DNA from 2 places in the Weizmannia sp. WK01 genome. Region 1 is predicted to be linked to the other one. Evidence: riboswitches for the same ligand, from Rfam matches in the RefSeq annotation. Region 1 holds a riboswitch; the other holds the start of a gene.

The links. A riboswitch is a leader RNA that binds a small molecule or an ion and turns the genes downstream of it on or off. The one in region 1 is predicted to bind S-adenosylmethionine.
Region 2: another riboswitch for S-adenosylmethionine. It lies ahead of OF158_RS02545 (bifunctional homocysteine S-methyltransferase/methylenetetrahydrofolate reductase); the one in region 1 lies ahead of OF158_RS03545 (methionine biosynthesis PLP-dependent protein).

The regions. Positions count from the first base shown of each region.
Region 1 covers NZ_CP109616.1:767,783-772,664, forward strand. Annotated here, with positions in the region: gene OF158_RS03535 (ABC transporter ATP-binding protein) at 1-844, shown strand, start outside; gene OF158_RS03540 (ABC-2 family transporter permease) at 835-1,974, shown strand; SAM riboswitch class I at 2,083-2,202, shown strand; gene OF158_RS03545 (methionine biosynthesis PLP-dependent protein) at 2,280-3,395, shown strand; gene metC (cystathionine beta-lyase) at 3,392-4,567, shown strand; gene OF158_RS03555 (glycoside hydrolase family 65 protein) at 4,807-4,882, opposite strand, start outside.
Region 2 covers NZ_CP109616.1:530,786-535,667, forward strand. Annotated here, with positions in the region: gene OF158_RS02535 (LCP family protein) at 1-206, shown strand, start outside; partial or broken gene OF158_RS02540 (IS1182 family transposase) at 465-1,940, shown strand; SAM riboswitch class I at 2,785-2,886, shown strand; gene OF158_RS02545 (bifunctional homocysteine S-methyltransferase/methylenetetrahydrofolate reductase) at 2,954-4,789, shown strand.

The DNA of each region.
Region 1 (4,882 bases):
AGATATAAGTTTTTCTGCTGAACCAGGGGAGATTATTGGCCTGGTTGCTCCAAATGGATCCGGCAAGACGACGCTTTTAAATGCGATATCCAACCTGATTCCTGCTTCAAAAGGCGAAATTAGTATTTACGGCATGAATTATAAAATGCATCGGGAAAAAATCCTTAAAAAAATATTTTTTTTGCAAGACCATACAGTATTGTATCCAAATTTAACAGGGAGAGAGCATTTAAAACTTGTACAAAGATTATGGGAGAGCAAACAAGAATGTGGCGCTGTTATTGAAAAATTAAGCATGGGTTCCTATATCGACAAAAGGGTTTCAAAATATTCGCTTGGCATGCAGCAAAGGCTGCTATTTGGGATGTGCTTGATCAGTTCTTGTGATTTGCTATTGATGGACGAGCCGATGAATGGGCTGGACCCATCCAATATTAAACTGATAAGCAAATCCATTAAGCAACTTAGAGATGAAAATAAAATTGTATTTTTTTCTTCCCATATTCTGAACAATGTTGATGAATTATGTGATCGTGTCATCTTTTTAAAGCAAGGAAGAATGGTTTACGAAAGCAGAAAAAATAATCCGGACTTTAATAAATACATCATCATTAAGTTAGAGAATGGGAATGATGCGGATAAAGTTCTTTCCCTATTTAAAGATGAAGAAATTAAAAATGCCACAGCCAATGAAGTATGGGCGGAGATAGATTCGAGTAAAAGCTCCTTTGTGGTAAATCAGGCATTCGAACAAGACATGAAATTTAAATCATTTTTCATAGGGCAAAAAGGCAGCCAACTAATTTATGAGGAAATATACGAAGGTGAAGATAAATGGGGCTAATCAAATTAGAGACATTGCGATTCATTAGAAATAAAAAAAATTTGACTGTTTTTATTGCTGCTATTTTGATTGTTTTCATTTTGTTTGCATTTACTTTCGTGGGAGCAAAGAGAATGGACCCGCTCAATGAATATCAGGATAACAAATCCTCACTGGAAAATGCCATTTCACACATGGAATCAAATCCAAATAAGAGTGAAGCAAAGAAGAAAGCACTTGCGGGTTTGCAGGAGGAGTTACGCCTTCGTACAGAACAAATACAAGCTCATGAAGCAGGGGATTGGAAGCAAGAACTGAAATTGCAGATCGCTTTAGATAAAAAATTAATTGCTGGGATTAATGCCGGAACAATTGTTTTTGGTAATAAAAAAATTGTTCCGCAGACAGAAAAAGCAATACAGCTCAATACCATTCTGCTTAAACAAAATATTCATCCGGTAATAGAGTCGTTCGAAACCCCGGGTATTAACTTTACATATCGTATTCTTTTTTACGTATTCCCGTTCTTAATGCCTCTTCTCATTGCAGTTTTAATTGGTGATATTTCAACAAGAGACAAACAAGGCGGTATTAATCATTTTGTAAATGTTTTGCCAGTGAAGCTCAAGAAAATATTGGATGCGAGAATCTTCACTTCATTTGTTTACAGCCTTGCCATCACGATTGTTATCCTGGTTGTTGCGCTCATTATTGGTAGCATCATAAGCCATTTGGGGAGTTGGAAGTACCCTGTGGCGATCAATTTAAACGGGACAGAAGTATTGTGGATTTCAATTGCCCGGTTTTTGGGCAGATCGCTTTTACTAATCCTATGTCTTCTATTATTTATTTCTGTTTTCACGCAGTTTTTAAATACCTTTATTCGAAATCAATTGCTTCTGATGCTCGTTTTGGTGGCTTGTTTTTGTTTTGAGGAAATGATGAGCGGATTTAAGACAAAGTTGTATGCTGTTATGCATATCATCCCTTTTACATTTGTGGATGTGCCGAATATAGTGAATGGAGAAAGTGCAGCAAAATTCAGGAATGAGTATATCAATACTACAGACGGAGTCATTACGCTTCTCCTTTCATCTTTGCTGTTTTATTTTCTCACCATATGGATTATCCATAAGAAAAACAAAATTTAAAAAAAGCTTGACGAATCCGAAAAAAAGGGATAAATTGAACGTAAGCAATTTTTAGGTTCGTTGTGTAATTTCTTTTGCGGCGTTGATGGCAAATTTCATATTGGTGTTTTCTTATCAAGAGAGGTTGAGGGAATGGCCCGATGAAGCCTCAGCAACCTTCAATGCTTTTACGCGTTGAAAAGGTGCTAAGTCCTGCAAGTTATGGGATCATAACTTGAAAGATAAGAAGATGGTTCATGCACGAAAGGAATGGCCTTCTTCTTATTGGAGAAGGCTTTTTGATTTTAAGTGAGGGAGTGTCCATCATGTATCATACAGAAACAAAACTTGCACAAATCGGAAACCGCAGTGACCGCGTGACAGGTGCGGTGAACCCGCCTGTTTATTTTTCTACCGCTTACCGCCACGAAGGCATTGGGCAGTCAACCGGTTTCGATTATTCCCGTACCGGCAACCCGACGCGCCAGTTGCTTGAAGAAGCGATTGCGGATCTGGAGGGCGGGGACCGCGGGTTTGCGTGCAGTTCCGGCATGGCTGCGATTTTCACTGTTTTATCTTTGTTCCAGGCCGGCGATGAGTGGATTGTGAGTGATGATTTATATGGCGGCACCTACCGCCTGCTGGAGCAGGGATATAAAAAATGGGGGCTTTGTTGTAAGTACGTGAATACGTGCAACCCGGAAAATATTGAACAAGAAATCACCCCGAAAACGAAAGCCATTTTCCTCGAAACGCCGACAAACCCCCTCATGCAGCAGACGGATATCGGCGCAGTGGCTGAAATTGCGAAAAGGCACGGAATCCTGCTGATTGTAGACAATACTTTTTACACCCCGCTTTTGCAGCAGCCGATTAAAGAAGGCGCTGATATTGTAGTCCATAGCGCGACGAAATATCTTGGCGGGCATAACGACGTGCTGGCCGGTCTGATCGTGGCAAAGGGTGCTGAACTTTGCGAGCAGCTTTTTCTGTACCATAACGGTGCCGGCGCCACCCTCAGTCCGTTTGATTCGTGGCTTCTGATGCGCGGCATGAAAACGCTGGCGCTTAGGATGGAAAAACACGAAAAAAATGCAAAAGCTGTGGCGGCATTTTTAAGCGCGCATCCGGATGTAAAAGATGTGCTGTATCCGGGCCGCGGCGGGATGCTTTCTTTCCGTGTAAAAGAAGAATCATGGGTCGACCCGTTTTTACGCGGCCTGTCTTTGATTACATTTGCCGAAAGCCTCGGTGGGACGGAAAGTTTTATCACTTACCCGGCTACACAGACGCATGCCGACATTCCGGAAGAAAAACGGATTGCTTCAGGCGTAGACAATTGCCTTTTGCGCTTTTCAGTCGGAATTGAAAATGAACGCGATTTGCTTGCAGATATTGAAAAAGCTTTTGCCAACATTCACGAAGGGGTGCAAACACGATGACAAATGAAGATTATTCTTTTCAAACGAGGCTTTTACATAACAGCCATAAAATAGACCCGGCGACCGGTGCTGTGAGTGTACCGATCCAGCATGCTTCGACATACCACCAGGCGGACATTGACCAGTTCGGTAAATACGATTACAGCCGCTCGCTCAATCCAACGAGGGAAGCGCTCGAGGATGTCATCGCCGAACTCGAAGGCGGTGTCAAAGGTTTCGCGTTTGCTTCCGGGATGGCGGCGATTTCAACCGCGTTTCTGCTTTTGTCGGCGGGCGACCATGTTGTCATCACCGAAGATGTGTATGGCGGCACGTTCCGGATGGTGACAGAAGTCCTGACCCGGCTTGGTATTGAACATACATTTGTAGATATGACCAACCTTGAAGAAGTGCGGCAGGCCGTCCGCCCGAACACGAAGGCTTTTTATGTGGAAACCCCTTCAAACCCGCTTTTAAAAGTGACGGATATCCGTGCGGTGAGTGAACTGGCAAAGGAAACCGGGGCGCTCACCTTTGTCGACAACACCTTTTTAACGCCTGCCCTGCAGCGCCCGCTTGAACTCGGGGCGGATATCGTGCTGCACAGCGCGACGAAATTTTTAGCAGGGCACAGCGATGTCGTTGCTGGGCTTGCGGTTGTAAAAGATGAAGCATTGGCAGCGCGCCTCGGATTTTTGCAAAATTCATTCGGGGCGGTGCTCGGCGTCCAGGATGCATGGCTCGTTTTGCGCGGGTTGAAAACGTTGCATGTGCGGCTGCTCCAATCGCAGCAGTCAGCGGTGAAAATCGCACATTTTCTTGATGCGCATCCGCTTGTGCGAAACGTGTATTATCCGGGGCTCGGGCACCATCCGCAGCATGCGCTGCAAAAGCTGGAGGCACAAGGGCCGGGCGCGGTATTGTCGTTTGAACTGGAAGATGAGGAAGCGCTCCGGACATTTGTCAGCCATGTAAAAATTCCGGTCTTTGCCGTCAGCCTCGGCGCTGTAGAATCGATTCTGTCCTATCCGGCAAAAATGTCCCACGCCGCAATGCCGCCTGAGGACCGAAGAAAACGCGGCATCTCCGACAGCTTGTTGCGCTTATCGGTTGGCCTCGAGAATCCGGATGATCTGATTGCCGATTTCGAGCAGGCTTTTTCGTACACGAAAGCGGGCACAACCGTGAAATAATGGACAAACGGCTGCAGGGAATCCGCCCTGATCGGCGGGATTCCCCGTTTCAAAATAGACGCCCGGGCTCATTTTGAAACGGGAATGGAGGCACGTCCCGTCCGTACGTATGACAAAAACTGCACCACAGAAGCCGCTGAAAAAGCCCGAAAGAAAACATAAAAACGGCGGGAAACCACTGTAAAAAGTGTCCCGCCGCTTTTTTCTGTTTTTTGTGTAAAGGAAAGGAACGCCTGCATTCACAATCCGGAAATCGGCCGGGTAACCGTCCTGCCTGGTTTCAACGTTTCTGTACGGCCGCCTATATGGATGTCC
Region 2 (4,882 bases), 240 kb from region 1:
TTCAGCCGTATATTGCCACCAATATGAGCAAAATGAACATTCTTGCGCTCGCCAAAGACGCCGTCGGAGGCAACCTCAAGGTAAAAACAATGACCGTACCGGTTGCCGGCACCTATACCAATGTCAGCTATCCGGGCGTCGGCGCCGCACTCGAAGTGGACAAAGAAAAAAATATAGAAGCCATCAAACAGTTTTTGGATGAATAACAGGGGCCGGTTCCGGCTCTTTTTTTTGTTGCAGACAGAAAGCCGTACCGGGAGCAAATTGTCCTTTTGGAGGGTTCAAAAAGACAAAAGAAAGCCGGACTAGGAGCAAATTGTCTTTTTGAAGGGTTCGGGACCACTGAAAAAGTCAATCTGAAAATTCAAAATAATTATATGTACAATAAATTGAAAAAAAATGCCCCCAGTATTTGGTATAATAAAGTTATACTACAAACCAAAACCAAACTGGGGGTATCTATCATGCTTAAAGAAAAAGATAATCAATTAAGCATCTATTCCATATTATACGATAAAATTCCTGAAAATCATACACTTAAATTATTAAGAGATGAAGTGGATTTTAGTTTTATCAATAAAATGCTTGAAAAAACTTACTGTAAAGAATATGGAAGGCCAGCAAAAGAGCCCGAACTTATGGTTAAAATCTTGGTGTTACAAAAACTCTATGACTTATCTGATGAGAAAGTTATAGAAAATTGCTCATTAAACCTTGCATATATGTATTTTTTAGGAATCAATCCGGAAGACGACCTCCCTCACCCAAGTCTTTTGGCAAAATTTCGTAAAAGTAGATTAGAAGGCAATCTCACTATAGATGAAATTATTATTGAAATCATAAACCAATGCATTGAAAAAGGAATTTTACAAAAGGTTTCTGGTATAACGATTGATTCCACTCATACAGAAGCCAACACCAAAAAATATAGACCGGAACGAGTCATGAAACAATTAGCGAAAAAAATCTTTAAAACCGTTAAAGAAGAAAACGGAGAAATACCAAGTGAAATCAACCAAGAAATCCCTGATTATAAAGAAATAGAAAACCATGATGAAGCTAGAAAAACAATGAAGTCCTATCTTGAAGAAACGGTATCAAAGGTAGAAGAACTAGTTGAACTGGAGAAAGCACCTGAAACAAAAGCACTCGTTAATAATGCGAAAGAAATTTTAGCAGACCCGAAGTTTATGGAGCAAAAAGGGGTACGATCGATTGTCGACCAAGAAGCGAGAATAGGGTATAAAAGCAAAAATGATCCTTTCTTTGGTTATAAAACGGAATTTATGATGACAACAGAAGATCGAATGATTACAGCTGTTCATACTGGTAATGGAGCTTATGTGGATGGAACGAAGTTTGATGAATTATTAGAGTTAACCAAGAAAACGAGAATAAAAATGCCAGAAGTATATGGTGATAAAGCCTATTTTAAAAAGCCAATCTTAGACAAAATCTCTGAACTTAAAGCAAAGGCATACATCCCTGTAAGTGAAGCTGCATATCGCATAGACGAAGAAAGATTCAGTTATAACAAAGATTCTGACGAGTGGTTCTGTAGTCAAGGAAACAAAACAATCAAAAAGAAACACTATATAAGAAAATGTGGAAAAGAAACGTATAATTACTATTTTGACAGAGAACAATGTAGAAATTGCCCAATGCGAGAAGTTTGCATAACCGGAAAAACAGTCGGAAAAGTATTAGGGATCGGAATCAACACCCCAGAATTTTATGAGTATAGTCAACAACAGAAATCGGAGGGATTTAAAGAGAAGTATAAAAAAAGAGCATGCCAAGAAGGGAAAAATGGCGAAATGAAGAATTTCCACGGGTTAGATCGTGCCAAATGGTACGGTCTAAAAAGCATGGGCTTACAAGCCAAGCTAACAGCCTTGGCAGTAAATTTAAAGAGGATAGCCGCCATACTATCCTCTAAAAAGGCGAATTATAGCCAAACATTTGTCATTTTTACTAATTTCTATGGTAAAGAGTACCATTTACAGAAAATTTCTTACACTACACAGCAAATTTTACATAAAAAAATGGCTTTTTTCAGTGGTCACGAAGGGTTCAAAAAGACAAAAGAGAGCCGTACCGGGAGCAAATTGTCCTTTTGGAGAGCTCTAAAAGACAAAAGAAAGCCGGACCAGGAGCAAATTGTCCTTTTGGAGAGCTCAAAAAGACAAAAGAGAGCTGGACCAGGAGCAAATTGTCCTTTTGGAGAGCTCAAAAAGACAAAAGAGAGTCGGATCAGGGGCGAATTGTCCTTTTGGAGGGCTCAAAAAGACAAAAGAAAGCCGGACCAAGAGCAAATTGTCTTTTTGAAGGGTTCAAAAAGAAAAAAGAGAGCCGTACCGGGAGCAAATTGTCTTTTTGGAGAGCTCAAAAAGACAAAAGAAAGCCGGACCAAGAGCAAATTGTCCTTTTGAAGGGCTCAAAAAGACAAAAGAAAGCCGGACCAAGAGCAAATTGTCTTTTTGAAGGGCCCAAAAAGACAAAAGAAAGCCGGACCAGGAGCAAATTGTCTTTTTGGAGAGTTCAAAAAGACAAAAGAAAGCCGTACCGGGAGCAAATTGTCTTTTTGGAGAGCTCAAAAAGACAAAAGAGAGTCGGACCAAGAGCAAATTGTCCTTTTGGAGGGCTCAAAAAGGCAAAAGAAAGCCAATTAGACAAAAGGGACGAAACCGCATCCAATATGAATTTCAATTTCCCCCTTGTCATGTCACCCGGCAAAGTGTAAAGTATAAATAAGTCAAAATTTTAAGTACGTTCAATCGAATAGCCTTATCAAGAGAGGCGGAGGGACTTGGCCCGATGAAACCTCAGCAACCAGCCCATAAGGCACGGTGCTAAATCCAACAGGTATACCTGAAAAGATAAGGAGAATGTTGTCATCTTGCCTCCTTTTCTGGGAGGCTTTTTTCATATCATTCAAAGGGAGTGTAAAAATTTGGACCTTCTCGAAACGTTAAAAAACCGCATCCTTGTTGCGGACGGGGCAATGGGGACACTGCTATATGCATACGGCGCCGACACATGTTATGAGTCATTCAACCTGACCCATCCGGAAGACATCCACGCGATCCACCGCGCCTATATCGAAGCAGGCGCATCGGTCATCCAGACAAACACGTACAGCGCCAACTATATCAAGCTAGCACAGTATGTCCTGGAAGAAAAAGTAAAAGACATCAACAAAGCGGCCGTCCGGATTGCAAAAGAAGCGGCAAACCGTGATACATTTATACTCGGCACGGTCGGCGGCATCCGCGGACAACGCAAAACCGAAGCAACACTTGCCGAAATCAAGCGTACGTTCCGCGAGCAGATTTTTCACCTCCTGAACGAAGGAGTTGATGCCCTGCTTTTGGAAACGTATTTTGACGCGGAAGAACTGTATACGGTCGTAGACATTGCGAAAAAAGAAGCGGATGTCCCGGTCATCGCCCAGTTCTCGCTTATCGAACCGGGCGTGCTCCAAAACGGAACCCCGGTCCGCGACGCGTTCAAGGAACTTGAAAACCGCGGCGCCGATGTGACCGGCCTGAACTGCCGGCTCGGCCCGCACCACATGATCCAGGCGTTCGAAGAAATCCCGATACCGAAGCGTGCCTTTTTGTCCGCATACCCGAATGCGAGTCTTTTAGATTACGAGGAAGGCAGGTTCACGTTCACGAATAACGCCGATTATTTTAAAACATGCGCCGAAAAACTGGTCGAACAGGGTGTACGCCTGATCGGCGGCTGCTGCGGCACGACGCCGGCTCACGTCAAAGCAATCGCAGAAGGGGTGCAGGGGCTTTTACCTGTCACAGAAAAAACGGTCCGCCCACCGAAAATCGAGATCGCGGCCGCCCCGGCGCAGCACGAACCACCGTTGCATGAAATCGTAAAAAAACGGCGTTCCGTCATTGTCGAATTGGACACACCGAAAACGTTGAACACGGCCCGCTTTTTTGAGGGGGCAAAAGCGCTGCAGGCATCCGGCATTGATGCCCTCACAATGGCCGACAACTCGCTTGCAAGCCCGCGCATCAGCAACACAGCGATTGCTTCAATTTTAAAAGAGAAACATGGCATCCGGCCGCTTGTTCATATTACATGCCGTGATCGTAATTTGATCGGGCTGCAGTCGCACTTAATGGGCCTTGCTGCGCTCGGGATTGACCAGGTGCTTGCCATCACGGGGGATCCGACAAAAATCGGCGACTTCCCGGGAGCGACGAGCGTATACGATTTGTCATCCATGGAACTGATCGCAATGATCAAGCAATTCAATGATGGCATCTCCCATTCCGGCAAATCGCTTCACAGGAAAACGAATTTTTCCGTCGCGGCTGCATTTAACCCGAACGTCCGCAATCTTGATAAAACGGTCGGGAGGTTGGAGCGCAAAATCCGCTACGGTGCCGATTATTTTATCACCCAGCCTGTGTTCAGCACGGAAAAAATCGAGCAAATCCATGAAGCAACGAAGCATTTGGACGCGCCGATCTATCTTGGCATTATGCCGCTTACCAGCTACCGGAACGCGGTCTTTCTGCACAATGAAGTGCCGGGCATCAAACTGACGGATGAAATTTTGGCGGCGATGGAAAAAACAAATGGCGACCCTGCGAAAGCACGTGAAGAAAGCCTTGCGATCAGCCGTACCCTGATCGACGCGGCCCTCGGCTATTTCAACGGCATTTACTTAATTACGCCGCTCGAACGCTACGAACTGACGGTGGAATGCACGCGCTATATCCACGAAAAAACAGCAGTGCAAGGCGCAGGCATTGTCTGAGACTGCAACGAAAAGAGTACAGGCGGATTCATTAAAGTGAAACTTTGATAGCACTGTCCAATTGCAAGATTAAGAAAAGAGCTCAAGAAGGCA